DNA from 3 places in the Sphingomonas sp. Leaf28 genome. Region 3 is predicted to be linked to each of the others. Evidence: predicted binding sites of a transcription regulator. Region 3 holds the regulator's gene; each other region holds the start of a gene.
What was found. The regulator LexA, encoded in region 3, represses DNA repair genes until DNA is damaged. The targets are predictions, from matches to a motif close to GTTCCNCNCTTGTTCT.
Positions count from the first base shown of each region.

Region 1 (9,878 bases), on a different contig from region 3:
GTGACGGGCAAGACGCTGGGCGAGAATATCGACCAGGTGACGTGGAACCCCGACCAGAAGGTCATCTACGACATCAACACCCCGCTGACCCCCACCGGCGGCGTCGTGGGCTTACGCGGCAGTCTCGCCCCCGACGGCGCGATCGTGAAGGTCGCGGGCATGCACCGCCTCCAATTCTCGGGTCCCGCCCGCGTGTTCGATTGCGAGGAGGATACCTTCGCGGCCGTCGAGAACCGCGAGATCAACGAGGGCGAGGTCATCGTCATTCGCTACGAAGGGCCCAAGGGCGGACCCGGCATGCGCGAGATGCTGTCGACCACCGCCGCGCTCTACGGCCTCGGCATGGGCGAGAGCGTCGCGCTGATCACCGACGGGCGCTTCTCGGGCGGCACGCGCGGCTTCTGCATCGGCCATGTCGGTCCCGAAGCTGCAGACGGCGGCCCAATCGCGCTCGTCGAGAATGGCGACATCATCCACATCGACGCCGAGGCGGGCACGATCGACCTCGACGTTCCCGAGGACGTCATGGCGGCGCGCCGCGCCGCCTGGGTGCCGCGCACCAACGATTACGGCTCGGGCGCACTCTGGCGCTATGCGAAAACCGTCGGCCCCGCGTACAAGGGCGCGGTCACGCACCCAGGAGCCGCAGCCGAAACCCATGTCTACGCGGATATCTAAGCGGCTTCAGTGTCTTGGCGCGCTTCTCTCGCTCCCGCTCGCTGCGTGCGGGCGGGAGCAGCCGACCGACACCGCGGTCGCCGCGCAACGGCAAGCCACCCCCGCAGATGAAGCGCGCATCGCATGCGCGCGCGGCGATGCCGCACTCGCTGCGACCTGCACGATCGAGCAGGCGCAAGGCCGCGACGGCCTGATTCTCACGGTCCGCCATCCCGACGGCGGGTTCCGTCGGTTACTTGTCACGCAAGACGGTCGCGGTGTGATCGCCGCGGACGGGGCGGAGGTCGCCAAGGTAACGGTCCTGGGTGCGGACGGGATCGAAGTGGCGCTGGGCGGCGACCGCTACCGCCTGCCCGCCACGATCAAGGGCGCAGCCAAACCCTCATGACCCCAATCGAAGGCCAGCCCATCCTGACCGCCGCCGAGATGCGCGCCGCGGAAGACGCGGTGATCGCCACCGGCGTCCCGGTCGAAACGCTGATGGACCGCGCCGGCACCGCAATCGCCCACGCCGTCCGCCGCCTCGCCGGATCGAACCACGTCCTGATCCTGTGCGGCCCCGGCAACAACGGCGGCGATGGCTATGTCGCTGCGCGCGTGCTGGCGGACATGGGCGCGACGGTCCGCGTCGCGGCGCTGTCCGAGCCCAAGACCCATGCGGCAAAGTCGGCGCGGGCAGGGTGGTCGGGGCCGGTCGAGACGTTCTCGGAAGCCAAGCCAGCCCCGGTCCTGCTGGACGCGCTGTTCGGCACCGGCCTGACGCGTGCCCTCGGTGTAACCGAGACCCAAACCCAAAACTCCCCCCCGGCGGAGGCCGGGGCCCAGTTGGGCAACGCCATCGATAAATCGCCCGGTTCACCCAACTGGACCCCGGCCTCCGCCGGGGAGGGGACTATTGTTGGGTGCCTCCATCGCCTCGCCACCGCCGCGAGCCTCACTATCGCCATCGACCTCCCCAGCGGCCTCGCCACCGACTCCGGCCAAGCCCTCAGCACACCCCCCGTCTTCGACCTCACGCTAGCCCTCGGCGCGCTGAAGCCCGCGCACCTCCTCCAGCCCGCCGCGCGCTACTGCGGCCAGATCCGCCTGCTCGACATCGGCGTCCCCGCCACCAGCCAGGCCGAAGTCCTCGCAACCCCAATCCTCCCAACCCCCGGCCCCGACTCGCACAAATACACCCGAGGCATGGTCGCGATCGTCGCCGGCACCATGTCGGGCGCCGCCGACCTCGCAGCCCTCGCCGCGATGCGCGCCGGCGCGGGCTACGTCACGCTGCTCGGCGACAGCCACGGCCCACCCCACGCGCTCGTCCGCACGCCGTTCTCAACCCACGCGCTCGCCAACGACCGGATCGGCGCGCTCGTCATCGGCCCCGGCCTCGGCCGCGAAGACACCGCCAGGACCCGCCTCGACGCTGCACTAAGCGCGGGGCACCCGCTGATCATCGACGGCGATGCGCTCCGCCTGATCGACCCCGACCGGATCAAGGCGCTGCAAGTCCCCGTCATCCTCACCCCCCATGCAGGCGAGTTCGACGCGCTCTTCGGCAAGTCCGATGCCGACAAGATCACCCGCGCCCGCGACGCGGCTGCCCGCGCGCACGCGGTCGTCGTCTTCAAGGGCGCCGACACCGTCATAGCAGCCCCCGACGGTCGCGTCCGCATCGCGCAGGGCGCCAGCGACTGGCTCTCGACTGCAGGCACCGGCGACGTGCTCGCCGGGGCGATCGGCGCCATATTAGCGATGGGCCTCGACCCGCTCGACGCCGCCGGCGCCGGCGTGTGGCTCCACGGTGACGCCGCCCGCCGATTGGGCGCAGCATTTATCGCCGACGACTTGGCGGACGCGCTGCGGTGCGCCAGAGCGGCGCTATGACTTCTGAACAGACGATCGACACCATCATCCGCGTCGCGGCGCGCGGCGACGGGATCACCGCCGACGGCCGCCACGCGCCGCTCTCGGCCCCCGGCGACACGCTCGCCGCGGACGGCACCGTCATCCCCGGGCCGCACCACCAGACGCCGCCTTGCGTCCACTTCCCGACCTGCGGCGGCTGCCAGCTCCAGCATCTCGACGATGAGAGCTATGCCGCGTTCGTCACCGACCGCATCGCCTCCGCGCTCGACGGGCAGGACCTGTCCGCCCCGATCCGCACCCCGCACATCTCGCCGGAAAGAAGCCGCCGCCGCGCGACGCTCCATGCCGAGGGCAAGGGCGGCAAGATCACGCTCGGCTTCACCGCCGAGAAGGCGCACACGATCGTCGACATCAAGGAATGCTGGATCCTCGATCCACGTCTGTTTGCCCTCGTCCAACCCTTGCGCCAGCTGCTCCGGCGCCTGAACTTCCGCCGCCGCGCCGACATCCACCTGACGCTCGCGGACCAGGGCGCGGACATCCTGATCACCGGGTTCGCCCCCGAAGGCCTCCCCGCGGCCGAGGCCCTCACCAAATTCTGTGAAGACCACAAGATCGCGCGCGTCGCGTTCGACGACGGTCTCGGCCCCGAGACTCGCTGGGAGCCCGACGCGGTCACGATCACGCTCGGTGGCGTCCCCGTGCCGCTGCCCCCCGCCTCGTTCCTGCAGGCGACCCCCGACGGAGAGGCCGCGCTGACCGCCGCGGTGCTCGAAGCGATCGGCAAGGCCAACACCGTGGCCGACCTGTTCGCCGGGCTCGGCACCTTCACGATGGCGATCCCCGCCAAGGTCTACGCCGCCGAAGGCGCACGCGACGCGCTCACCTCGCTGAAGGCCGCCGCGCACCGCACGCAACGCCCGGTCTACCCAGAGCACCGCGACCTCTACCGCCGCCCGCTGACGGCGGCCGAACTCGACCGCTTCGACGCGGTGGTGATCGATCCCCCGCGCTCGGGCGCGCGCGAGCAGGCGACCGCGCTGGCGGAGTGCAAGACCCCGGTGATCGCCTATGTCTCGTGCAATCCGGCCACCTTCGCCCGCGATGCGAAGGAGCTGTGCGACGCGGGCTGGCGGATCGACTGGGTCCAGCCGGTCGGCCAGTTCCGCTGGTCGACGCATGTCGAGCTGGCCGCGAAGTTCACGCGACCCGTACCCCCATCGTCATCCTGACGAAAGTCAGGACCCAGAGCCTCGAACGCTGCGCCGCGTAACCCTGGGTCCCGGATCAAGTCCGGGATGACGGGGGCGGGTAAACGGCACTCACGAAGAACAACCCATCGGGCGGTGCATTCAGCCCCAGCATCGCCCGATCCTTCGCCGCCAGCGCGTCCGCCACATCGCAGACCGCCCAGCGGCCCATCCCGACCAGCGCGAGGCAGCCGACCATCGACCGTACCTGATGATGCAGGAACGACCGCGCCGCCGCGTAGATGAACAGACGCTCCCCCTCGCGCACGACATCGAGCCGGTCGAGCGTCCGCACCGGACTGTCCGCCTGGCAATGCGCTGACCGAAACGTCGTGAAATCATGCCGCCCGAGGAGCGCCTGCGCCGCCTCTGCCATCGCCTCCGCATCCAAAGACTGCGGCACCTGCCACGCCAGCCCCGCCTCGAAACTCAGCGGCGCCCGCCGGTTGACGATCCGGTATTCGTACGACCGCCCGACGCACGAAAACCGCGCATGCCAATCGTCATCGACGACCTCACACGCCAGCACCGAAACCGGCGCCGGCTTCACCAGGGCATTCAGCCCCTCCATCAACCGAAACGCCGCGACCGGCTTCTCGATATCGACATGCGCGCGCATCGCCATCCCGTGCACGCCCGCATCGGTCCGTCCCGCCGCCTGCACCGACGCCGTCTCGCCGGTCATCTTGAGCACCGCCGCCTCAAGCGCAGCCTGCACGCTGGGGCCGTGCTTCTGCCGCTGCCAGCCCATGAACGGCCGCCCGTCGAATTCCACCGTCAACGCGAACCGCGTCAAAGCTGAGTCCCCGAGCGAATCGCAAACCCGCGTAGCAGCTCGTCCGCCGAGGTAACGCCGCGCCCGGCCCGCTGCACCAAGGTCGGCCGGATCGCGCCGTCGCCGCACCCGATCGTCAGCGCGTCGTTGACCGTCAGCCCCTCGCACCCCAGAAAACTGAACGGCAACACGTCCGCCGCGAGCACTTTCACCCGCTCGCCGGCGACCTCGAACCACGCGCCGGGCGCCGGGTTCATCGCGCGCACCAGCCGCTCGACCTCGACCGCCGACCGCTCGAAATCGATCCGCGCCTCCGCCTTGTCGATCTTGGCGGCATAGGTGACGCCCTCCTCGGGCTGCGGCCGGGCAGGGTAGGCGTCGAGATCGCCCAACACCTCGACCATCAACCGCGCCCCCATCGCCGACAGCTCGGCGGTAAGATCGCCCGCCGTCTTCCCCGCAACGTCGGTCCGCCCCTCGAGCCGCACCGCCCCGGTATCCAGCCCGGCCTCCATCTGCATGATCCCGACCCCTGTCTGCAGATCGCCCGCCAGGATCGCGCGCTGCACCGGCGCCGCCCCCCGCCACCGCGGCAACAGCGAGCCGTGCACGTTGAGGCACCCGAACCGCGGCGCGTCGAGCACCGCACGCGGCAGTATCAGGCCATACGCAGCGACGACCGCAACATCCGCCCCCAAGGCCGCAAACGCTTCCCGCGCGGCGAGACCCTCGGGCAACGACGCCTTGAACGACACCGGCGTCCGCACCTCGATCCCTAGCGCCTCCGCCCGAACCTGCACCGGCGAAGGCACCAGCTCGCGCCCGCGTCGCCCGCCCGGTCGCGCCGGCTGGCAATACGCCGCCACCACGTCATGCCCCGCCGCGACGAGGGCCTCCAGCACCGGCACGGCGAAGTCCGGCGTTCCCATGAAGATGATCCGCATGGCGCCTCTCGAACACGCTGGCGGGGAGCGACGCAACCCCCTATCTGTTCCCGATGGCATCCCCCGAGATCGAGGCGCTGACGCAGGCGCTGGCCCGGCTCCCCGGCCTAGGCCCCCGGTCCGCACGTCGCGCCGTGCTGCATCTGCTCAAGAAGCGCGACGCCGCGCTGGGCCCCTTGCGCGAGGCGCTGACCGCGGTCGACGAGCGGCTGGAGAACTGCACCACCTGCGGCAACGTCGATACCACCAACCCCTGCGCGATCTGCGCCGACCCCCGCCGCGACCAGCGGTCTTTGTGCGTGGTCGAAGAGGTGGCCGACCTCTGGGCGCTCGATCGCTCGCGGTTGTTCCCCGGCCGCTTCCACGTGCTGGGCGGCCGGCTGTCCGCGCTTGAAGGCATCCGCCCCGAGGATCTCAGCATCGACAGCCTGGTCCGCCGGATCGAGGCGGGCGGCATCGACGAGGTCGTGCTCGCGATGAACGCCACGCTCGAGGGCCAGACCACCGCGCATTACATCGCCGAGCGGATCGAACGCTTCCCGGTCCGCGTCACCCAACTCGCGCACGGGCTGCCGGTCGGCGGCGAACTCGACTATCTCGACGAGGGCACGCTGGCGCAGGCGTTGCGCGCGCGCCGCCCGATGGCCTGATCCCCGCGGCTTGCGCCAAGTGCTTGACGGCCCCCCGCGCTGTACTTAGCTGCGCGGTATGACCGTAATGACCGTTCTCGAAGTCCCCGATCCCCGCCTGCGCCTCGTCGCCGAGCCGGTGGACACGGTCGACGATTCCATCCGCACGCTCGTCGCCGACATGATCGAGACGATGTACGACTTCAACGGCATCGGCCTGGCCGCGACCCAGGTCGGCGTGCAGAAGCGCGTCCTCGTCATCGACCTTCAGGAAGAGAAGGACGAGGAGGACAAGCCGATCAAGGCACCCAAGGCCTATATCAACGCCGAGATCCTGTCGGTCAGCGACGAGATGTCGACGTACAACGAAGGCTGCCTCTCGATCCCCGAGCAATATGCCGAGGTCGCCCGCCCGTCGCGCTGCGTCGTCAAGTGGCTCGACGAGACCGGCGCTGCGTTCGAGGAAGAGCTCGACGGCCTGCTCTCGACCTGCATGCAGCACGAGATCGACCATCTCGATGGCGTGCTGTTCATCGACCAAATCAGCCGCCTCAAGCGCGACATGGTGCTGAAGAAGCTCGCGAAGGCCCGCAAGCTGGGGTGACGCGTGTGGGTGCGCCCGGATGAGCACCTGAAAGGGCGCGCCCGTCCACCCAACACGCCACCACCCCGGCGAAGGCCGGGGCCCAAATGGGGGACGGTGCTGACAAAGCGCGGTCCTTCGTTACCACGACCTCTCCAATTGGGCCCCGGCCTCCGCCGGGGTGGTGCCCAGGTATTGGGGTAAGTACCGCCCCCCTCTAGTTCTCCCGCGAAGGCGGGAGCCCAGAACCACAAGCGCCACCGCGCGAAACCCAGACCTCCCGCCCCCGCGCGACAGCACGATATTCACACTGTCCTACCCCACGCGTTCGACGTATGTTCCACGCATGACGTCCCCATACCCCTCCCAAACCCGCCCGCCACCCCGCGCATCCTCGCCAGAAACGATGCTGCACGTGCGTCTATACTTCCTATACTTCACTCCGGTTTCGGCCACGCAAAATGGCTGAGTTCGCCATCATCGCCGTCCTCGCGCTCGCCGCGGGCGTCCTCCTGGGCTGGCTGCTGGCCTCCCGCCGCGCTACGACCCTCGCCAGCGATCTCGCCGTAGCCCGGACCAAGGCCGCCGACGCCGACCTCCTCCGCACCGCCCGCGACGCGGTCGAGCGAGAGCGCAACGAGGCGCAGCGCGACCTCGCCCGCCTCCAGGCGCAGAGCGAGGAACGCCAGGCCGCGCACCTCGTCACTTTGTGCCAGTTAAAGGACGCCAACGACGCGATGACTGCGCAGTTCGGTGCCGCCGCCGCCAAGGCGCTCGAGGCGGCGCAGGTGCAATTCCTCGACCGCGCCGACGCACGCTTCCGTCAGTCGGAGGAAACCGCCGGACAGAATCTCAAGTCGATGCTGCAACCCGTCAGCGATCGTCTGCAACGCTATGAAGAGGGCGTCGCCAAGGTCGAGGCCGAGCGCCGCGATGCGTTCGGCGACCTCAAGGGTCAGATCGAACAGATGCGGCTCGGCCAGGAGAAGGTGTCGACCGAGGCCGCCAAGCTGGTCAATTCCTTGCGCAACGCACCCAAGTCTCGCGGCCGCTGGGGCGAGCAGCAGCTCAAGAACGTCCTCGAAACCTGCGGCCTAAGCGAGCACACCGACTTCCAGACCGAAGTCAGCGTCGCGGTGGGCGATGACGGCGCTAGGTTGCGCCCGGATGCGATCATCCGCGTCCCCGGTGGCCGCGCGCTGGTCATCGATGCGAAGGTGTCGCTCAACGCCTATCAGGACGCATTTGGCGCGGTCGACGACGCCGAGCGGCTGATCGGTCTCGCGGCGCATGCGGCGTCGATGCGCGCGCACGTCAACGGCCTCGGCAACAAGGCCTATTGGAGCCAGTTCGCCGACACGCCCGACTATGTGATCATGTTCGTCCCCGGCGAGCATTTCCTCTCGGCGGCGCTAGAGCATGATCCGACGCTGTGGGATTTCGCCTTCGAGAAGCGCGTGCTGCTGGCGACGCCGACCAACCTGATCGCGATCGCGCGTACGGTGGCGGCGGTGTGGCGTCAGGAAAAGCTCGCCAACGAGGCGCGCAAGATCGGTGAACTCGGCAAGGAGATGCACGATCGCCTCGCCAAGGTCGCGGACGACCTGCGCAAGGTCGGCGTCGGTCTCAACAGCGCGGTGAAGAATTTCAACGGGTTCACCAACTCGTTCAACGGCCGCCTGATGGTCACCGGCCGCAAGTTCCGCGACCTCAACATCGAAACAGGCGCCCGCGATCTGGAAGACGTGTCCTCGGTCGACGCGCTGGCGCTAGGCGAGGGACCTGCGCTGATCGAGAAGCCCGAAGACGCACAAATCTGACACCAACACACCACCCCGGCGAAGGCCGGGGCCCAGTTGGGGACGGTGCCAACTGGGCGCAGGACGCCGTTACATCTGCCATTCCAATTGGGCCCCGGCCTCCGCCGGGGTGGACAAGCAATCCCGTTCCAGCCACAAAAACCGATCGGTACAAAATTCGTTCACCTGCGGGAAACCTTTCCCAAGGCCGCGCATTATCCCGGCAACACCTCTCAAAGAGTGACCCGGCCATGAAGCATCTCGTCCCCATCTTCTGCGCGCTCATCCCCTTCGCCGCCGTGATCGGCGCCTGCGTAACCTGCCCCTGATCCGCATCTAAAATGCGCAAAAAAAAGGCCCGCCCGGATCGCTCCGGGCGGGCCTTTTCGTAACAGCCGGATAAGGCGAGGGGATTAGCCCTGCGCCTCGTCCTCCTGGTCGCGCGGTGCTTCGGCGGTGGCGCCGGGCTCTGCGTTCGGATCGTAATCCTCGACGAAGCCAGCCTCGTCACGCTCGAACATCGACGACATCACGTCGACGCCCGAAGCCTGCATCTCGGCCTCTTCCGGCGAGCGGGCGACGTTGACCTTGACGGACACCGACACCTCGGGGTGGAGTGCAACCTTGACGGTGTACACGCCGATCGCCTTGATCGGCTTGTCGAGCACGATCGCCGACTTTGCGACCTTGTGACCATCGGCCACCAGCGCGTCGACCAGATCGCGAACCGCGACCGAACCGTAGAGCTGACCGGTGTTCGACGCCTGACGGATCAGGGTGATGGTCGTGTCGTTGAAGGTCTTCGCTTCGGTCTCGGCATCGCTGCGACGCGATGCGTTGTCCGACTCGATCCGCGCACGGTTCGATTCGAACACCTTGCGGTTGGCTTCGTTCGAACGAAGCGCCTTCTTGTTCGGGAGAAGGAAGTTACGGGCGTAGCCGTCCTTTACCTTCACCACGTCGCCGATGGCGCCGAGCTTTTCGACGCGCTCAAGCAGAATGACGTCCATGTGGGCGCTCCTTACTTAACGATGTAGGGCAGCAGGCCCAGATGACGCGCACGCTTGATGGCCTGGGCCAGTTCGCGCTGCTTCTTTGCGGCCACCGAAGTGATACGCGACGGGACGATCTTGCCACGCTCGGACACGAAGCCCTGCAGCAACCGGACGTCCTTATAGTCAATCCGGGGAGCGTCTTTGGCGGAGAACGGGCAGCTCTTGCGGCGGCGGAAGAATGGACGTGCCATGATTATTCAGCTCCCTCTTCGCGGTCACGACGGGGACCACGGTCCGGACGATCGCCGCGGTCAGGACGGCCTTCACGGCCACCTTCGCGGTCGCCACGACGCTCACGGTCGCGGTCC
Region 1 covers NZ_LMKX01000011.1:174,574-184,451, reverse strand. Annotated here, with positions in the region: gene ilvD (dihydroxy-acid dehydratase) at 1-678, shown strand, start outside; gene ASE79_RS18490 (hypothetical protein) at 659-1,066, shown strand; gene ASE79_RS18485 (NAD(P)H-hydrate dehydratase) at 1,063-2,553, shown strand; gene ASE79_RS18480 (class I SAM-dependent RNA methyltransferase) at 2,550-3,767, shown strand; gene truA (tRNA pseudouridine(38-40) synthase TruA) at 3,823-4,581, opposite strand; gene fmt (methionyl-tRNA formyltransferase) at 4,578-5,504, opposite strand; gene recR (recombination mediator RecR) at 5,558-6,154, shown strand; gene def (peptide deformylase) at 6,213-6,737, shown strand; gene rmuC (DNA recombination protein RmuC) at 7,178-8,536, shown strand; gene rplI (50S ribosomal protein L9) at 8,929-9,525, opposite strand; gene rpsR (30S ribosomal protein S18) at 9,537-9,761, opposite strand; gene rpsF (30S ribosomal protein S6) at 9,764-9,878, opposite strand, start outside.
Region 1: a site for LexA is predicted at 6,926-6,941, ahead of rmuC (DNA recombination protein RmuC). Genes of this name have one in related genera too.

Region 2 (9,878 bases), on a different contig from region 3:
CCGCGCCGACGATCGCGACCTTCATCGCCTGCTCCTGGAACAGCGGCACGCCGAGCGTCTTTTCCAGCACCGCGCGCAATTCGGGCCGCGGGTATTCCGGCTTCTCCAGCCCTTCACGCCTACGCAGATACGGGTGAACCATGTCGCCCTGGATCGGTCCCGGTCGTACGATCGCGACCTGGATCACGAGATCATAGAAGCGCCGCGGTTTCATGCGCGGCAGCATGCTCATCTGCGCGCGGCTTTCGATCTGGAAGGTGCCGAGCGTGTCGGCCTTCGAGATCATCGCATAGACGTCGGGATCATCGTCCTGCAGATCGGCCAAACCGACCCGAAGCCCCTTGTCCACCTCGAGCATGTTGAAGGCGCGATTCATGCAGCCGAGCATGCCGAGACCCAGCACGTCGACCTTCATGAACTTCAGCGCATCGATGTCATCCTTGTCCCACTCGATGATCTGGCGGTCTTCCATCGCGGCGGGTTCGATCGGGACGAGATCGTCGAGACGGTCATGGGTGAGAACGAAGCCGCCTGGATGCTGAGACATATGGCGCGGCACGCCGATGAGCTTGCGGGCTAGCTCGAGCGTGAGGCGCAGGCGACGATCGCCGATGTCGAGGTTCAATTCGTTGACCTGCTTTTCGCCGACGCCTTCGGCCGACCAGCCCCACACTTGCCCTGCCAATGACGAGGTCAGATCCTCGGGCAGGCCGAGCGCCTTGCCGACGTCGCGGACCGCTCCGCGTGCGCGGTAGCGCGTGACGACGGCGGTCAGCGCGGAGTGATTGCGACCATAGGTCTCATAGATCCACTGGATGATCTCTTCGCGACGCTCATGCTCGAAGTCGACGTCGATATCGGGCGGCTCGCGGCGCTCGCCACTGACGAACCGCTCGAACAGCAACTCATGCTTGATCGGGTCGATCGAGGTAACGCCGAGGACGAAGCAGACGCAGGAATTGGCGGCCGAACCGCGGCCCTGGCAGAGGATCCCGCGCCGGCGGGCTTCGCGGACGATCGCGTAGACGGTCAGGAAATACGGCGCATAGCCAAGCTCGCCGATGAGCTTCATCTCATGGGCGATCTGCTCGGTATAGGCAGCCGGCACCGCGCCGTTGAACATTACGTCGACAGCGTCTTCCGCGAGCTTCTGCAAAGCTTCTTGCGCGGTCAGCCCGTCGATTAGCCGCTCATGCGGATACTGATAGGCCAGCTCGCCCAGATCGAAGGTGCATAGCCGCGCGATGTCGACGCTGGCCCGCAGCGCATCGGGATACGCCTTGAACCGCCGGACCATCTCGTCGGGGGATTTGAGCGCACGGTCGGCATTGACCTCGCGCCGGTAGCCAAGCTCGTCGACGGTGCATTTCTCGCGCACGGCCGTCACCACGTCCTGCAGTAGCCGTGCTTCGGGCGCGTGATAGAGGACGTCGCCCGTCACCACCGCGCGAACGCCAGCGCCACCTGCCTGCTGCGCCAGCGCGTCGATCCGCACGGCATCGTCCGGCCGGCGCCGCTGGAACAATGCCATATACCCACGCCGGCCATAGAGTGTCTTCAGGTCGGCGAGCGCTGCCAGATTATCCTCGTCCGGCTCAACCGGCAGCAGGATGGCGATCATGCCCTCCGACCAGGGTTCGAGGTCATTCCAGTGGAGGAGGCACCCCCCCTTTCCCGCCCGCTTCTTGCCCACTGTCAGCAGACGCGTCAGGCGCGACCAGGCGGGGCGGTTGGTCGGGTAGAGCAGCAACTGCCGGCCGCAGGACAGATTGACGCGTGTGCCGGCGATCGAGCGAACGCCCGTCGCCTTCTGCGCTTCCCATGCGCGCACCACACCCGCGACCGTGCCGATGTCGCTGACCCCGATCGACGGATAGCCGAGCAGCGCGGCAGCCGCGAACAGCTCCTCGGGGCTCGAGGCGCCGCGTAGCAGCGAGAAGTGCGTGAGGACCTGGAGTTCGACATAGTCGGTCATGCGAACACGCCGTGCATCCACCAGCTCAGATCGCCGGTGTCCTCGACGAACCCGTCGCCACGCCGGAACACCCAGTAGCGACCGCCGGTCTCATCCTCGACGCGGTAATAGTCGCGTACCGCCCAGACTTCCGCGTCGCGGCGCCACCACTCACCGTGGATCCGCTCGGGGCCGTCGCCTGCGACGACCTTGTGCGGCCGGCCGCGCCACTCGAACCGCCGGGGCGGCTGATCGGGCATCAGTGCAATGACGCCCCACAGCGGTTCAGGCCTGGCCAGCAGGCGCGTCGGTCGTCGCCATTTCGGCCAGCCCGCGGGCGCCACCACCGGGTCGGCGCGCATGACGGCGCGCTCGGGCACGTGGCTTTCAACAGGGGCGATCCGGAACACGGCGTCAGCGCCGATGCGGCCGGCAACGACGTCGACGAGACGGGCCGGATCACGCACGAGTACCTCACCGGCGAGAACCGCGCCAAGATCGACCGCGTCGAGCGGCTCTGTGTGCGGTGCCGCCAGATAGAATTGCTCGAGCCCCAGGCCCGGATCGATCCGTTCGATCCTGAGCTTCATGAGCCGCAACAGGTGCGAAACCTCGCGCGTCGGGCGTGAGGTGCCGACGGCCACGACCTGCTCGGTGCCATCGACGCGTAGGCCACCGAGCCGTAGTGATCGTACGCCGAGCCCCTTCGCGCGCAGCAGCTCGGCCATGTCGCCGAGCAGATCCTCCATGACCTGCGCGATCGCGTCTGCGGTGACGATCGGTTCGAGCAGCCGGCGCTCGACGATCGGCATGACCTCGTCGGTGCGCGGCGTGATGGGTTCGGCGACCGCGCCGAGTGCCTGATCGAGCCGCGTGATTGCGGCCAGCCCGAGCCGGCGTGCCAAAGGCCCGCGCGCGACCGGTAGAAGATCGGCGACGCGTTCGAAGCCGAACTTGCGGGCGGCGACAAGCGCAGTGCCTGCTAGGCGCAAGGCCGCGACCGGTAGGCCGCTGAGCGCGTCGACCGTCCGCCCTGTGGGCACGATCGCGATGTCGGCAGGCCCGAACCGGGCAATGGCGTGTGCCGCGCCCGGTGTGTCTGCAACCGCCACGCGGGCGGTGAACCCGGCACGCTGGCAAAACGCGCGCAGACGCCGGCAGAACCGTTCTTCCCCGCCATGGAGATGCGCGCAGCCGGTCAGGTCGAGCCACAGCCCGTCGGGCGGTGTGGCTGCGGCGATCGGTGACCAGCGGCGCACCGCGCGTAGCGCAAGCTGATCCAGCATCGCGGCATCCGCCTCCGTCTCGGACGGTCGGATGTCGAGATCGGACACCAGCGCACGCGCATGGGTCGCGGCCATGCCGATCGTGATCCCCAACGCAGCTGCGCCATCGCAGGCGGCCACCACCTCTTCGCGCCGGCCAACTTTACCGACCAGCGCGAGCGGTGCCCTGTGGAACGCCGCAACGGTCGCCGCGACCCTGTCGTGACTGTCTGCTTGCGCTGGTCCGTGGAACGGATGGTTCGCCGCCTCCGATCGTCGGCCAAGTTCACGCATGGGTGGTTTCGCATGCGCAGGCAGCGCTGCGATCTCACCTTCCACATCCTGCCTGGTCGGCATGTCGGCACGCGCCCAGCGCGCGCCCGGCCGCCACCCGCCGCCCCGCGGCACCGAACACGCACCGGGATCGTCGTCGACGGGAAGCTGAAGGGCTGGCCGCTCAGGCGGCCGCGTAGCGTGCCGGTCCAGCCGTCTCAGCCGCTCGATGGCCAAGTGCGGCAGGAACAGCGAGACAACCCGTCTCATCGCAGCCCTCCAAAATCATCGAAAATGCTTCGCCGCCACGTTGCCGTGCGACCTCGACCTGCCACCGCGATCGGCCGACGCCGGCGACGCCCAGGCGCTCGGACGACGCACTGGCGATCCGCCAGCGCGTCCAGGCCGCGGACGGCTCGGCGAGCGGATCCTGGTCGCGATTACGTCTGCGTCGCAGGATGAGAACGGGAATGTCGGCGTCGGCCGCGACCAGTTGCAGGCGCCGGGTCGCCACCATCGACATCCGGCTAACCTCGGCGATCACCGCTGACGGCGTTCCATCGCGCACCGCGTCTTCGACGACGGCCAGCAAGGCTGCATCGTCACGGGGTTGTGCGTGAATCAAGTCGGCAGATGATAGCCCCGCCTGCTCCAAGCCCGGCGCATAGAGATCGTTGCGACAGCTCACCCACAGCACCGGGCCGCCTGTATGCGCCGCTTCTCGCGCGGCGATGCCTGCGAGGAACAGCGTTGCTGCGGCATCGTCGACCATCGCACAGCTTTGTGCGGCGACCTCGTGCAGCGCTCCAGTGCGAAGGCCCCTGCTTGCGAGGCGATCGTCGAGCGCAGGGATACCGAACGGCATGATGCGGTGATCCACCACCGGCGTTGCGATTGTCCGCAGGTGGGCGATGGTTGTCGGCAGGGACTCGAGGGCGGTGATCATAATGTCTAGACTCTACCTGTTCACTTTATGTTCCGTTACCGGAACCGTTTGGTCAAGCGTCAGACTTGAGACTCATGTGGATAAGGTTCTGCCTGCGAACGTTGCGAAGCGCGTTTGGCTATGTGCCGCGGAGGCGGGCGACCGTGAATGCGCGTATGCGAACGACTGTCATTGGGCATGCGGATCGGCGTGCCGGATCCAGTCCGTTTCCCGCGCTATCGAACCTTCGTCAGCCGTGCCTTATCGCCGAGCTAGCCAAGGGATGAGTTTGGCTCCGACATCCCGCCAAGTGCATGAAATGCAATCCGGATTAGCCAGTTTTGCATTCGCCATTGCCCGGCCTGCCGGATACCAAGGTGACGCCTTTCAGGCATCCTCTCCTAAAAACTTCCCGGGTCGCTTTTGGCGGCCCCTTTTTTTGCCCGGACGCAGCCGGCACAGCGTTTCCGGTGCTCCGAGCTACCGGACGTTCGCGTATAGCGATCGGCTGTCATCGAGCATGCTGATGGGTGTCGGGGTGATCCAGTCCGCCCCCCGCATCGGATATGGGCCGTAGAACAGATCGCCGAGCGCACGCCGGTAATGTGCGTTCATCCAACGTCGACGACGATGTTCAGGGCCATCGTAAATCATGTGGCAGCGCTGGCAGAGCGCCGCCAACTGGTTAAGCGCGCTGTCACTGGGGTCATGATTGAGGTGCGCACAGGCCAGCACCACCGGTGTCCATTTGCCTAAGTCGAGGATGTTCTCGATCGGTCGGCGAACACGTCTGCCGTCGCCATTACGCCAATACGACCGGCCTTTGTCCCACCAGCGTCCGTCGCCCATGTGGAAGACCCGTTGCCCGTGTGGGCGCCCGCAATGTTCGCAGCGTCCGCCTGCGCGCACGAAGCGGACCAGATGCGATAGCTGGGGCCAATCGATCGGGTACAGGAAGACATGTTCGGGGCGGATCGGCATCGGTGCTGTCCACCAACATCATCGCTACGCGTATGTCTAGCGACGTTCTGGCCCTTTGATGTTCTTGCTATGTCCTACAGGCAAACATTCGTGCATCCGACCGTCAGCTGAGTCGAAATGGATCGAATGCGATGGGCTATTCAGGAACACACTGGCCGGAAGGGCTGAACGACGAGGAGGCGCTGCAGCGTCTGCAAACTCTATGCCTTGGCGCTTGCGACGGCATCCAGGATCTGGCGGACGACACGCGCTACAAGGCGCTCCGCCGGGCGCTGCTTGGCCGGACCGACCTGCGGCCGTTGGCGCCGGCCTTTGTCGCGGCACAGCCCAGCCTTGAAGCGTTTGTACGCCATGCTCGGGAAACGAAGGATCGCAATCTGCGGCGTGAGATGGTCCGTGACCAGTTCAAGGCGCTGTGGGACGAGGTTCGCGGACCGGATGCGGTCAGTTCGGCAAGGTGGACCGGGCGCCCTTCCCTGCGCGAGCATGCCGCTGTCGTTCAGGCATTAGCGCCGGTTGCCTTGGAAGCTGTGCAGCGGTTGATCGATGATGAAGAGCTCGCCCGCGACAATGGAGGCCCGGTCGATGCTGATCGGGCGGTAGCCCTGGAACAGCTGAAGGCGTTGCATCATGCGCTGGGCGATCTGATCGCGGCAGTCGATCAAGGTCGACCGCTCGAGCCCGTGTTCGAACGGCTTCGGATCGTTCGCCAAGAGGCGAAGGTCGCGATCGGTAAGGCGACGGCCGCGCTGCCGGTAACGACGTCCGCATTGATCGCCTTCGGCAGCGTCGTTGGTATTGTGGAGTTTTTCGTCGGCAATGTTGTTGTTGCGGTCGCTGCCGGGGGGATCGCAGGCAATACGCTCAAGGACGCGATGCTCAAGAAGGAGGCCGTAGCCAATTAAGCATCTGGTGCTCCAAAACGTTCATCCGCGCTACAAACTTTACGCGAATGACGCATGACCGTTATCATAAACCGAGATCTGATTGTCAGGCAAATTCTAAGCGATCGACCGATGTCAAAGCGGCCGATACACCAACCGCGTTGACAATACCGGTTCTGTTAGAGCGCAGTGGTGATGCAGACCACTCGGCCTTGCGGGATATGCTTACACACGGGGGATATTCGGAGTACGTTTTAATCAAAACGCTTCAAACGCCCCCTTCGCAATTCAATACAGGCCGCCCTCTTCTCTCTCCTCGGCACCTTCCTTCTGGGCCTCCTCGATATCGTCTGGCTGTTTTGTATCGGGCGACGGCTTATCCTCAAGGCTATCTTCCGGACTGTTATTACTATCCGGCAGTTCGTTGACGTCGGTTTCGAAACCCGGTTCTTCGTCCTGTGGGGCGGCCATGACTACTCTCCTTTAGCGCATGTAACGATCCGAGAAGGCACACGGTTGCTATTGCCTGCTACGCCGTAATGAGGGCCTGACGAAGCGGGCTGCAGGACTCAGTCTCGGTCACGCACGCGACGTTCTTGGCATCCCCATTAGATGCTCGTTCATTTGACACGTTCGGCGTCGCAAGCGTGGCTAGAGGCAGGTCAAATGCCGCTTGCTGATGCTCATCTGTCTCGAAGAGGGTCCATTTTGCAGATGCTGTCGCGTGCAGAGGACACGACGCGGTCAACGGCCGAATTTGGAACGGAAGCAATCGTTTAGCGCTTGGAATTGTGATCATTCCGGGAGCTATGACGATGACCGATACCACACGACGGACTTTCGTGACGGGGGCAGCCATTACCGCCGGTGCCATGGCGGCGACCGTCGCAAACGCCGCGACACAAAGTGGTGCCAGTAACGCCGCGACGACACCGGCTGCCGCAGCGTATCCCAAGCCCCCCTACCCCGTACAACGGCAGCCTTGGCCCGGTCTTGCGTCAAAGATGACGCCGCGTCCCGATCATGGCGAGAAAAGCTACAAGGGTTCAGGCAAGCTGGCGGGTAAGAAGGCCCTGATAACTGGTGGAGACAGCGGCATCGGTCGCGCTGCGGCGATTGCGTATGCGCGAGAGGGCGCGGACGTTGCTATCAACTATTTGCCGGCCGAAGAACCGGATGCTCGCGAGGTCATTGCCTTGACCCAGGCCGAGGGTCGCAAGGCGGTCGCAATTCCAGGGGATCTGCGCGACGAACGCTTTTGCCGTCGGCTGGTGCAGCAAGCCAGCGAACAGCTTGGCGGGCTCGATATTCTGGTCAACAATGCGGCCCGTCAGCAGACGCGTCCCGGCATCGCCGATATCTCGAGCCAGGACTTCGACGATACGATGAAGACCAACGTCTATGCACCGTTCTGGCTGACGAAGGCGGCACTCGAACGGATGAGTGCGGGCGCGGTGATCGTCAACACGTCCTCCGAACAGGCTGGCAATCCTTCCCCCGACATCGTCGACTATGCGCTAACGCGTGCTGCGGTGCTGAACTTCACCAAGAGCATGGCCAAGCAGCTTGCCAGCCGCGGTATCCGCGTCAACGCAGTTGCGCCCGGTCCGTTCTGGACTCCACTGCAGGTCAGCGGCGGGGCGACGCCCGAGAAGTTGCGCAGCTTTGGTGGAGACTCGCCGATGGCAAGAGCAGGTCAGCCAGCAGAAATTGCGGCGCTTTACGTTGCCGCGGCCGATCCGTCCTTGAGCTATTCGACAGGCCAGATTTTCGGTTCGACCGGCGGAAATGGACAGCCGGCGTGACTTTCGGAAAAGCGGGTAGTCCGTACCGGTGCGAACATCGCCTACTCGGGTTCTGGAGGGCCTGGCGGAGGAACGTACATCCTTGGTCTGACCACGGGAATTTGACCGGTACCATGTCCAAGGCCAGCGGGCTTTTTCGCCCGCTGGCCTTGGACCTCAGATTTGAGCCAAGCCTCCATCGGTGAACAGCTCGCTACCCGTCATGAAACTGCTATCCGACGATGCGAGGAACGCCGCGGCTGCTGCGATTTCGGCAGGGTCGCCGACATGCCCAATCGGCGTGGTAGACCCCATCTCGATCATGGCATCGCGACCCACAACCTCGGCCGCCAACTCGGTGAGCGTTGGTCCTGGCGACAGGACATTGATGCGAATACCCGTACCACGCAAATCCTGCGCCCAACTGCGTGCGAGGTTACGAACAGCAGCCTTTGAAGCGCTGTAGATGCTGAACGCGGGCGTTCCCATCACGCCGGTCGTTGAGCCGGTAAGGATGATTGACCCACCTTGGCCCATCAGCTTCAAGCCCTTTTGCACCGTGAAGATCGTGCCCTTCACATTGATGGCGAAGGTCTCGTCGTAATGCTCCGACGTGATCTCGGGGAGCGGCGCGAGTGCACCAGTCCCAGCATTGGCAAACAGGATATCGAGCGTGCCGCGCTCCTGCTTCACTGTGTCAAACAGGCGGTCGAGATCGTCGGCATCGGTGACCGATCCCACTACCGCGCGTGCATTCGTACCAAGGGTAGCCAATGCCGCGTCCAGTTTGTCCTGTCTCCGGCCGAAGATGTAGACGAACGCCCCCTCCTCGATGAAGCGCTTTGCCGACGCCAGGCCGATGCCCGTGCCGCCCCCGGTGATGATCGCCGTCTTGCTTTCTAGCCTATTCATACATGCCTCCAGTTTTGGTTGCATGCAGCTGGCGCTGGACCTACCTACGAGCAAGTATGCACCTTTTGGTAAGTGTAAATTATGTTTGATCATCTGAGCCCCGCCATTGCCGAGCCCGCTCCCGTTGCACCTGCCTTCACCTGCGGCCTCGACGCGACGCTCAAGATCATTTCTGGCAAATGGAAGCCGCTCATTCTGTATTTCCTGTTGCGTGGACCGACGCGCTACGGCGAGCTCAAGCGCGCGGTACGCGACGTCAGCGACAAGGTTCTAATCCAGCATCTCAAGGAGCTCGAAGCGGACGGCGTATTGCGCAGGAACGACTATAAGGAGGTACCGCCACGCGTCGACTACACGCTGACGCAGCTTGGTCAGAGCCTTGCCCAGGCACTCGAGCCGTTATGCGTTTGGGGGACCCAGAACATGGCAGAGATGCAGGCGATCTTCGCTGAACGCGATAGTTGGGTTCGCCAGAAACACGCCTAACTGCCTAAGGTGGTTTTCGATCTCCACGACCCATTTGTGGACGTTTGCAAGCTATTCGCGGCTGCCAACTTCAGTCGTTCCTTCATATCACAGCGAACACGGCAACGGGGGCGGGCCCCCGCTCCCGGAAGGCCGTTCTCTTTAAGAAGGGCGGGATCAAGTTTATTTCCGATCGCTTTCCCGGCTGACCTCATTCTCCTATGGCTCTCGAATGAATGTAGCGGGCTTTGACCTGAATCTGCTGAAGGCGTTCGATGCCCTGTACGCAGAGCGCCACGTCACACGTGCTGGCCAGCGCATCGGCCTGAGCCAGTCTGCCATGAGCGGTGCGCTCACCAGACTGCGCGAGGCGTTCGACGATGAATTGTTCGTACGGTCGCCGACAGGTATGCTGCCGACACCGCGGGCTGATGA
Region 2 covers NZ_LMKX01000007.1:46,538-56,415, reverse strand. Annotated here, with positions in the region: gene ASE79_RS06795 (error-prone DNA polymerase) at 1-1,975, opposite strand, end outside; gene ASE79_RS06790 (DNA polymerase Y family protein) at 1,972-3,762, opposite strand; gene ASE79_RS06785 (ImuA family protein) at 3,677-4,438, opposite strand; gene ASE79_RS20255 (hypothetical protein) at 4,898-5,398, opposite strand; gene ASE79_RS20830 (hypothetical protein) at 5,530-6,303, shown strand; gene ASE79_RS06775 (hypothetical protein) at 6,571-6,753, opposite strand; gene ASE79_RS06770 (SDR family oxidoreductase) at 7,098-8,087, shown strand; gene ASE79_RS06765 (SDR family NAD(P)-dependent oxidoreductase) at 8,244-8,978, opposite strand; gene ASE79_RS06760 (winged helix-turn-helix transcriptional regulator) at 9,060-9,464, shown strand; gene ASE79_RS06755 (LysR family transcriptional regulator) at 9,676-9,878, shown strand, end outside.
Region 2: a site for LexA is predicted at 4,457-4,472, ahead of ASE79_RS06785 (ImuA family protein). Genes of this name have one in related genera too.

Region 3 (9,878 bases):
GCTGCGATCACGGCGATCATGGCGTTTCACGAACATCCGGCGATCCGGACCTTTTTCGGGGCGCATGACGAGGGGCGCGTTCGAAAGCTGGGACGCGGCGTGGCCTCGTTGCTGCTGACCGGGCTGTTGGTGGAAGTCGCGCTGATGCCGATCGCGGTGTTTCATTTCCATAAATCGGGTTTGTACGGTGCGTTCGCCAATATCATCGCGATCCCGTTGACGACGTTCGTCGTGATGCCGCTCGAGGCGCTGGCGCTGCTGCTCGATGTCGGGGGGATGGGCGCACCGGTCTGGTGGCTGGTGCAGACGTCGCTCGACGCGCTGTTGTGGCTTGCGCACCGCGTGGCCGATGCGCCGGGGTCGGTGCGGGCCTTGCCGGCGATGCCGAGTGCGGCGTTTGCGTTGATGGTCGTTGGCGGGATCTGGATTGCGTTGTGGCGGACGCGGTGGCGGCGGCTCGGCGCTCTGCCGTTGGCGGTGGGGGCGATCTGGGCGCTGACGACACCGCCGCCGGACATTCTGGTGACGGGAGACGGGCGGCATGTCGCGGTGCGGACGGCGGCGGGACTGGCGATGTTGCGGGACCGGGCGGGGGATTATACGCGCGCCACGCTCGCCGAAAATGGCGGGGTCGACGGCGAACCGTTGTTCCTGGCCGACCAGCCCGATGCGCGGTGCAGTCGGGATCTATGCGTGACCGATATCGCGGGGGGCGGGCGGACGTGGCGGGTTCTTGCGACGCGGAGCGCGTATATGGTGCCGATCGACCAGTTGCTCGCCGCGTGCCGGACCGCCGATATCGTCGTCAGCGAGCGGAGCTTGCCGAGTCGCTGTACGCCGCGATGGTTGCGGCTCGACCGAAATATGCTGCGGCGGACCGGCGGGGTGGCGGTGACGTTGGGGTCTGGTCGGGTCGAGACCATCCTGTCGCCGGGCGACCGTCATCCCTGGCGCGATCCGCCGAGGCTCGACGCCGGACCTGGGCAGGCCCGGCGTTTTAACCCGGCGGCGTACCGGTTTCAGTCGTAGCGGCGCAGGATGCCCGACAGCTTGCCCTGAACGCGGACTTGCGCCGGCGCATAGCGCTGAGGGTCGTAGGCGCGGTTGGCCGGATCGAGACGGACCATTGCGCCTTCGCGGCGGAAGAACTTGAGCGTGGCTTCGCTGTCCTCGATCAACGCGACGACGATCTCGCCATCGCGGGCGATATCGGTGCGGCGGATGAGCGCGTAGTCGCCGTCGAGGATGCCGGCTTCGACCATCGAATCACCCGACACCTCGAGCGCGTAATGTTCGCCGGTGCCCAGCAACGCGGCGGGGACGGCGAGCATCGTGCTACCTTCGAATGCCTCGATCGGAACGCCCGCGGCGATGCGACCGTGGAGCGGGATCTCGATGACGTCGTTGGCGGGCTGCGGCGTGGCGGCAGCGGGCGCCGCCTTCACGTTCGACGACTTAGCGGCGACCTTCTTTTCAGGCTTTTCCGGACGCTCCGGCATCCGCAGCACTTCGAGTGCGCGCGCGCGGTTCGGCAGGCGGCGGATGAAGTTGCGCTCCTCGAGCGCGCTGATCAGACGGTGGACGCCCGACTTGGATTTCAGGTCGAGCGCGTCCTTCATTTCCTCGAACGACGGCGACACACCGGTATCGTTGAGGCGATCATTGATGAAGCAGACGAGTTCGTGCTGCTTGCGCGTGAGCATGGCGGTTCTCCGTCCGGAACAGACGAGGAACTTCTATGGAACATAGTTGACCCCGTCAAGCGCCCGCATCACGCAATGACGAGGATTTCCGCCGATTCGCCCGCTTTTGCCACCGGTGCGCTGCCGGGGCGCACGATCAGGCAGGTCGAGCGGGCGAGCGTCAGCAGCATCGAGCTGTCCTGGATCGTCGACGCATAGGCCTTGCCGTCGCGCAGTTCGGCACGGAGATAATCGGTCCGCGCGTTGTTGGCCGGCAGGTCTTCGCCGAGCAGCGCATGCGTCGCTTGCGGTAGCGGATCGCTTGCGCCGGCCATGTGCGCGACGACGGGTTTCACGAACAGGATTGCGGTGACGAACGCGGAGACCGGATTGCCGGGAAGCCCGAGGACCATCATGTCGCCGATCCTGCCGGCCATCATCGGCTTGCCGGGGCGCAGCGCGATCCGCCAGAAATCGATCGTTCCGCCCGCTGCCTCGATCGCCGGGCGGACGAGGTCGTGATCGCCGACCGACGCGCCGCCGGTGGTGACGAGGAGGTCGGCCTGAACGCTCGCGAAGGCGTCGCGCAGGACGTCGAGATTGTCGGGCAGGATGCCGAGATCGATGACGTCGACGGGCATGTCGGCGAGCATCGCGGCGAGCATGATGCCGTTCGATTCGGGGAGCGCGACGCCATCGGTGGTCGAGCCCGGCGGGACGAGTTCGTCACCGGTGGCGGCGACCGCGACGCGGACTCGGCGGTTGACCGTGACGCTGCCATGGCCGCCGGTCGCGGCGACGGCGATGCGCGCGGGGCTGAGGCGCTGGCCTGCCGCGATCAGACGCGTGCCGGTCGAGAAGTCTAGGCCCTTGCGGCGGGTGTTGCGCCCCAGCATCGGCGGGCCTTCGCCGGCGAGGATCAGCGTGGCGCCGTCGCGCTCGGCCTCTTCCTGGACCATGACGGTGTCAGCGCCCTCGGGCATCGCGGCGCCGGTGAAGATGCGGGTGGCTTGGCCTGTGGCGACGGCGCCGGTGAAGGGGCGGCCGGCGGCGCTCTCGCCGATGACGGTCCAGGGGCCGGGGAGGTCGGCGAAACGGATCGCGTAGCCGTCCATCGCCGAGAGATCGGCGGCGGGTTGGGTCCGGCGGGCGAGGATATCCTCGGCGGCCCAGCGGCCGGCGGCGTCGCGCAGGGGAACGGTCTCATGGCCGACGCGGGGGGCCATGGCGAAGAGGCGGGTCTGGGCTTCGGCGACGGGGATTAGGGTCATGCGTAAGTCTCTGTTTTCGGGCGGTTCGGAAAAGTGAAGTATAGGAAGTAGAGACGCTGGGAGGTGTTTGGCGGGTCGTCGTTTGGCGGGGTGTCGTAAGGGGAAGCGCGGGGGTGGGTCGGTATGTTCCGTGCTGTGCCATTCGATCGTTGTGTAGGACAGGTGTTGTTGGGGTGGAGCGGCGGTCGCGCGTTTCGGCTGCATCGGTCGATACCGAACTTCAGCGACTGCTTCCTTGTTCTCCCGCGAAGGCGGGAGCCCAGGCTGGGTCCCCGCCTTCGCGGGGAAACAGGGTGGGGCGGGTGGCGCTGGTTATCACTTGGGCTTTCCCAACTGGGCCCCGGCCTTCGCCGGGGTGGAGGTAGTGGGGGCGCTGGCCAGCGTGCGTTCATGCGGTGAGGGGCTTTTCTGGCGCGCAATGACGCACCAGATCAATAGGATGACCGCGACGCAGCCACGGACGAGAGACAGGATCGGCGCGGCGATCGGGGCGGTCGTGTTGCCGGGGATGCTTGGCTATGCGCTTCTCAACGGGCTGGTCGTGCCGATGCCGGCGGCGGTCGGGGAGGCGTTGAAGGTGTTCGGGGTGGCGCCGCCGCCGCCGCCGCCGCCGGTCGAAAAGGTCAAGCCGCGGCCGTCGCTCAGCCGGAAGCCCGAGGGGGCTGCATCGCCGCCCAATCTCAAGTCGAAGGCGACCGAGCTCGTGGCGCCGCCGCCGGTGGTGCCGATCGTGGTGCCGCCGCCGCTGGTGGTGGCGGAAAAGGCCGGGCTGGGCGCGCAGGCGACGGCGGGCGCCTCGGACGTGCGCGGGCCGGGGACCGGGAGCGGCGGGATCGGCAATGGCACCGGGAGCGGTGGGTCTGGCGATGGCGACGGTGGGGGTGGCGAGGAGACGCCGCCGCGGTGGCGCAAGGGGCGGCTGAAGGACTCCGACTATCCGCGCGAGGCGGCGGAGACGGGGATCCGTGGCCGGGTGTCGGTGCGGTATGTGGTCGGGACGGATGGACGGGTTACGCGGTGTCGAGTGACTGGATCCAGCGGGAGCCGGGAACTGGATGCGCTGACGTGTCGGTTGATCGAGCAGCGGTTTCGGTATGACCCTTCGCTCGATGCGGCGGGGCGGCCGGTGGAGTCGACGATCGTCGAGGATCACGAATGGGCTATGGATGACTGATCGGGCTTGAGGGGCGGCCGTCTTGCTTGGCTTGCCCTCACCCTCGACGCCTTTGGCGTCTTTCCCTCTCCCCGTTGGGGAGAGGGTTTCAGGCGGTCCAGTTGCCGGATTTCCCGCCTGATTTGGCGCGGACGCGGATGTCGGAGAGGACCATCGTCTTGTCGATCGCTTTGGCCATGTCGTAGATCGTCAGCAGCGTGACCGTCGCGGCGGTGAGCGCTTCCATCTCGACGCCGGTCTTGCCTTCGGTCGAGGCGGTTGCGGTCGCGGTGACGCCGGTCGCGTCGACGACGAGGTCGATCTCGACCTTGGTCAGCGGGAGCGGGTGGCAGAGTGGGATGAGGTCGCTGGTGCGCTTGGCCGCCATGATCCCGGCGACGCGCGCGACCGCGAGGACGTCGCCCTTCTTGGCCGTGCCCGCGCCGATCGCGGCGGCGGCTTCGGCGGACATGGTGATCCGACCCGAGGCGACGGCCTCGCGCGCGGTGACCGCCTTGCCGCCGACATCGACCATCCGTGCCGCGCCCGCTTCGTCGATGTGCGTGAGACCGGTCACCCTACAAGCGCTCGCGTCGCGGCCTCGACATCGTCCTGGCGCATCAGCGCTTCGCCGATCAGGAAGCAGCGTATGTCGTGCTCGGCCATCGCGTCGAGCTCGGCGCGCGTGGTGAGGCCGCTTTCGGCGACGAAGGTGCAGTCCTTCGGGGCACGGCTCACCAGCTCGTAGGTGCGGTTGAAGTCGACGGTGAAGTCGCGCAGGTCGCGGTTGTTGACGCCGATCAGCCGCGACTTGAGTTTGAGCGCGCGCTCCATTTCGTGCGCGTCGTGGACTTCGACCAGCACGTCCATGCCGCATTCGAGCGCGGACGCCTCGATCTCCGCCATCTGCACGTCGTCGAGCGCGGCGACGATGATGAGGATGCAGTCGGCGCCGATCGCGCGCGCCTCGGTCGACTGCCAGGGGTCGACCATGAAGTCCTTGCGCAGGACGGGGATCGAGACCGCGTCGCGCGCGGCGGTCAGGTAGGCGTCGGCGCCCTGGAACCATTTTTCGTCGGTCAGGACGGACAGGCACGCGGCACCGCCGGCTTCATAGGCGCGGGCGTGCGCGACGGGATCGAAGTCGGCGCGGATCAGGCCCTTCGAGGGGCTGGCCTTCTTGACCTCGGCGACCAGCGCGTAGCCGGGCTTGGCGTCAAGAGCCGCGCGGAAGCCGCGTGGTTTGGACATGCGGGCGATCCCGGCGTCGATATCGGCGAGCGAGGTGGTGGCCTTGCGTGCGGCGACTTCGGCGCGCTTGGTCTCGAGGATACGGTCGAGCATGGTCATGTCAGTAGGCGATCCAGCGGGCGAGCAGCGCGTCGGCGCTGCCGGTGTCGAGGGCGGTGGCGGCTTTCGCGACGCCATCGACAAGGGTGGGGACGGTGCCGGCGACCATCAAGGCGGCGGCGGCGTTGAGCAGGACGGCGTCGCGGTATGCGCCCGTCTCGCCCTTGAGCAGGCGGCGGAGCGCGTCGGCGTTGTGGTGCGCGTCGCCGCCACGGATGTCGGTGATCGCGTGGGCGGTAAGGCCGGCATCTTCGGGGGCGATGCGCGCGGGGAGCGAGACGCTGCCGACCGAAGCGACGATGCTGGGGCCCGCGCCGGAGAGTTCGTCGAGGCCTTCTTCGCCCGAGACGACGAGCGCGGCCTGCGTGCCGAGCTGTTCGAGCGCGTCGGCGTAGAGCGTCACGTAGTCGGGGCGCGCGATGCCGATCAGCTGGCGGGTGGTGCCGGCCGGGTTGGCGAGCGGGCCCATCAGGTTGAAGATGGTGCGCTTGCCGATGCGCTGCCGGATCGGGGTGATGCGCTTCATCGCCGGGTGGTGGTTCGCGGCGAACAGGAAGGCGATGCCGATGTCGTTGAGGCTCGCCTCGGCGGTGGCGCCGGCGCGGTCCATGTCGAGGCCGAGGACTTCGAGCGTGTCGGCGGCGCCGGCCTTGCTGGAGGCGGCGCGGTTGCCGTGCTTGGCGACGGGGACGCCGCACGCCGCGACGACGAGTGCGACTGCGGTCGAGACGTTGACCGTGTGGTGGCCATCGCCGCCGGTGCCGCAGACGTCGATCGCGCCTGCGGGGGCGTCGATCGGGATCATCCGGTTGCGCAGTGCGCGCGCGGCTTCGGCGATCTCGATGCTGGTTTCGCCGCGCGCCGACAGATCGATCAGGAAGGTCGCGATCGCGTCGTCGCCGGCGCGCGCGTCGAGGATGTCGGCGAACGCTTCGCGGGCGGATTCGCGCGAGAGGGGGGAGGACGGGTCGGGGAGGATCATAGTCCCCTCCCGCCTGCGGGAGGGGTTAGGGGAGGGGCTTCGCTCTTCGTGGGCGCGGCGGTTGCGGCGCTGCCCTCCCCCGACCCCTCCCGCAGGCGGGAGGGGAGTTGATGGGGAATGTCGGCCATCTTGAGGAAATTGGCGAGCATCGCGTGGCCGTGTTCGGTGGCGATGCTCTCGGGGTGGAACTGGACGCCGTGGATCGGCAGCGTCTTGTGACGGAAGCCCATGACGGTGCCGTCCTGCGCGGTGGCGTTCACCACCAGCGTGTCGGGGACCGCGTTGACGATCAGCGAGTGGTAGCGCGTGGCGATGAACGGCGAGGGGAGTCCGGCGTAGAGCCCGGTATCGTCGTGGAGGACGGGCGAGGTCTTGCCGTGCATCAGCCCGCCGCGCTCGACCTTGCCGCCGAAATGCTGGCCGATCGCCTGATGGCCCAGGCACACGCCGAGCAGCGGCTTGCCCGCGTCCGCGCAGGCGGCGACGAGGTCGAGGCTGACGCCTGCCTCGGTCGGCGTGCAGGGGCCGGGGGAGATGAGGAACGCGTCCGCGCCCGACGACAAGGCTTGCCCGGCGGAGATCGCGTCGTTGCGGACGACTTCCACTTCGACGCCCAGCTCCATCAGGTAATGGACGAGGTTCCAAGTGAAGCTGTCGTAATTGTCGACGACGAGGATCATCGCGCCGCCATAGCCGAAGCGCGGGGCCATGCAAGGCGCGCGGCGGCGGCGCGCCGCAAAGTGCCGCGGGGCGGTCGCGGATGGGGACGGACGTCCCTATATGAGGGGCGCGGGCGACCTTCATTCAGTGCGGAGCAATGCTGTGTGACGGACGTTATCCCTTCAAAGGAGCCTTTCCCCATGTTTCGTACCGTCGTTCTCGCCGCACTGATCGCGCTTCCCGCCATGGCGTCCGCGCAGGATGCACAGGTCGCCTCGCCGCCGCAGCGGATCCGCAGCGTCACGCTGACCGGGGACCAGAAGTGCCCGCCGTCGACGAACGGCGAAGTCGTGGTGTGCTCGACGCTCGACCAGCCGTACCGGATTCCCAAGGCGCTCCGCGAGGACAAGCCGATCGCCGCGCAGAACCAGAGCTGGGTCAACCGCGCAGCGTCGATGGACCAGATCGGGCGAGTCGCGGGCGGGTTGCCGGATACGTGTTCGGCGGTCGGCACGGGTGGCCAGTCGGGCTGTTTCCTGGCGCGGAACAACGCCTATGCGGCGGAGCGTCGTGCGCCGAGCAGCGAGACCACCACGACGCCGTAATCCAACTTCTCGTGTCATCCTGACGAAAGTCAGGATCCAGCGCTACAGAGGATCGCGTCTTGTAACTCTGGATCCTGACTTTCGTCAGGATGACGGGGAGAGGAGCTACTGTCCGAAGCTTGGCGCTTTTGCTCGGCCGACCGCTTCGCGGGCCGCTGCCAGGATCGCGCCGGCCTTGGCTTCGCATTCGCGTTGTTCGTATTCGGGGATGCTGTCGGCGACGATGCCGGCGCCGGCCTGGACGTGGATCGTGCCGTCCTTGACCACCGCGGTGCGTAGCACGATGCACGAGTCCATCGAGCCGTCGGGCGAGAAGTAGCCAACGCCGCCTGCATAGGCGCCGCGGCGCTCTGGCTCGAGTTCGGCGATGACTTGGCACGCGCGGACCTTTGGTGCGCCGCTGACAGTGCCTGCGGGAAACCCAGCAAACAGCGCATCTAGCGCGTCCTTGGCGGGCGACAGCGTGCCGACGACGTTCGACACGATATGCATCACGTGGCTGTAGAATTCGACGCCGTAGCTGGCCGTCACGCGCACCGACCCGGGCGACGCGGCGCGGCCGACATCGTTGCGGCCGAGATCGAGCAGCATGAGATGCTCCGCGCGTTCCTTCGGGTCCGCGAGCAGGCTGATGCGGTTCGCCTCGTCTTCGGCGGCGGACTTGCCGCGCGGGCGGGTGCCTGCGATCGGGCGGATAGTGATCTCATCGTCGCGGACGCGGACGAGGATCTCGGGGCTCGAGCCGATCAGTGCGAAGCCGGGGAGATCGAGATGATAGAGGAACGGCGACGGGTTGATGCGGCGTAGCGAGCGGTAGAGCTCGAACGGCGGGAGCGCGAACGGCGTGCTGAACCGCTGCGCGAGCACGACCTGAAAGATGTCGCCGGCGAGGATATAGTCCTTCGCGGTCGCCACCATCTCGCCGTAGCGGCCCTCGGGCAGCGCTGGCGTGTAGGTGGGCTCGGCGACGTCGGCGCGGACCGGGGCTGGTACGGGCGTGCTGGCGAGCTTGGCCGCGACCGCGTCGAGCCGGTCTTCGGCTTCGGTGACGATCGCGTCGGCATCGCGCGCGGGATCGGGCCAGGCGGGCGCGACCAGATAGAGCGCGTCGGTCAGGCGATCGAACACGAGCACGACGGTCGGTCGCACGAAGATCATGTCGGGCAGGCCGAGTGGATCGACCGGCGGCTGCGGCAGGGTCTCGACCAGGCCGATCGTCGCATAGCCGAAATAGCCGACGAGGCAGGCGAGCGCGCGGGGGAGTTCGGCGGGGACGTCCGCGCGACATTCGGCGACGAGCGCGCGCAACGCGTCGAGCGTCGGCACGCCGCACGGCTCGAACGTGTCGCGATCCGTCGCCCAGTGGCGGTTGATCTCGGCGCGCTGGCCGTGCGCGCGGAACAGCAGATCGGGCGCGAGGCCGATCAGGCTATGGCGGCCGCGCGTCTCGCCGCCCTCGACCGATTCGAGGAGGAAGTCGCCACGCCCCGGCTCGATGAGCTTGAGCGCGGCGGCGACCGGCGTCTCGGTGTCGGCGACCTGACGACGCCAGACGAGCGCGGGGCGCCCATCGGCCAAGGCTTCACGGGGCGTCATGCGAGGATCAGTTCGCCGTACCGGCCTGGCCGAGCAACTCGGCGCGGGTGCGCGCGAGCGCGGTCGCGTTGGTCTTCACGCCGACATCGACGCGGACCGCCTTGGCGAACTGCTCGACATATTCGCGACCGACCGACCGGCCGATATTGGCGCGCGCGGCCTTGATCGCGGCATCGTTGCCCGCCGCATTACCGCTGGCGATGCTGTCGAGCTTGATGATGAACCAGCCGCTGTCGTCGGGCGCGGCCAGCGTCTTGGCGGTGTTCGGCGCCATGCTGAACATCAGCGCGAGCGCGGGCGGCGCACCGCGCGGATCGGCGGCGATCTGCGCACGCGACGCGGTCAGCGGGCGAGCGGCGGGGATCGGCAGCTTGGTCTGCGCGAGCGACTGCTGGATCGTCATGCCCTTGTTGATGCGCGCCAGCACGTCGGCGGCGACCTTGCGCGCGGCCTGACGCGAGCGCTCGGCGGTCACGTCCTGCAGCACGGCGGCGCGAACCTGCGCCAGCGGACGCGGCGTGGCGCGAACGACGCGGCCGAGCGCGACGACCGCGAAGCCGCCATCGGTGCCGAGCTGGA
Region 3 covers NZ_LMKX01000009.1:408,497-418,374, forward strand. Annotated here, with positions in the region: gene ASE79_RS15110 (ComEC/Rec2 family competence protein) at 1-1,029, shown strand, start outside; gene lexA (transcriptional repressor LexA) at 1,020-1,703, opposite strand; gene ASE79_RS15120 (molybdopterin molybdotransferase MoeA) at 1,772-2,953, opposite strand; gene ASE79_RS15125 (energy transducer TonB) at 3,393-4,127, shown strand; gene moaC (cyclic pyranopterin monophosphate synthase MoaC) at 4,216-4,683, opposite strand; gene trpC (indole-3-glycerol phosphate synthase TrpC) at 4,680-5,456, opposite strand; gene trpD (anthranilate phosphoribosyltransferase) at 5,458-6,438, opposite strand; gene ASE79_RS15145 (anthranilate synthase component II) at 6,435-7,118, opposite strand; gene ASE79_RS15150 (hypothetical protein) at 7,299-7,703, shown strand; gene ASE79_RS15155 (anthranilate synthase component I family protein) at 7,809-9,299, opposite strand; gene ASE79_RS15160 (peptidylprolyl isomerase) at 9,307-9,878, opposite strand, start outside.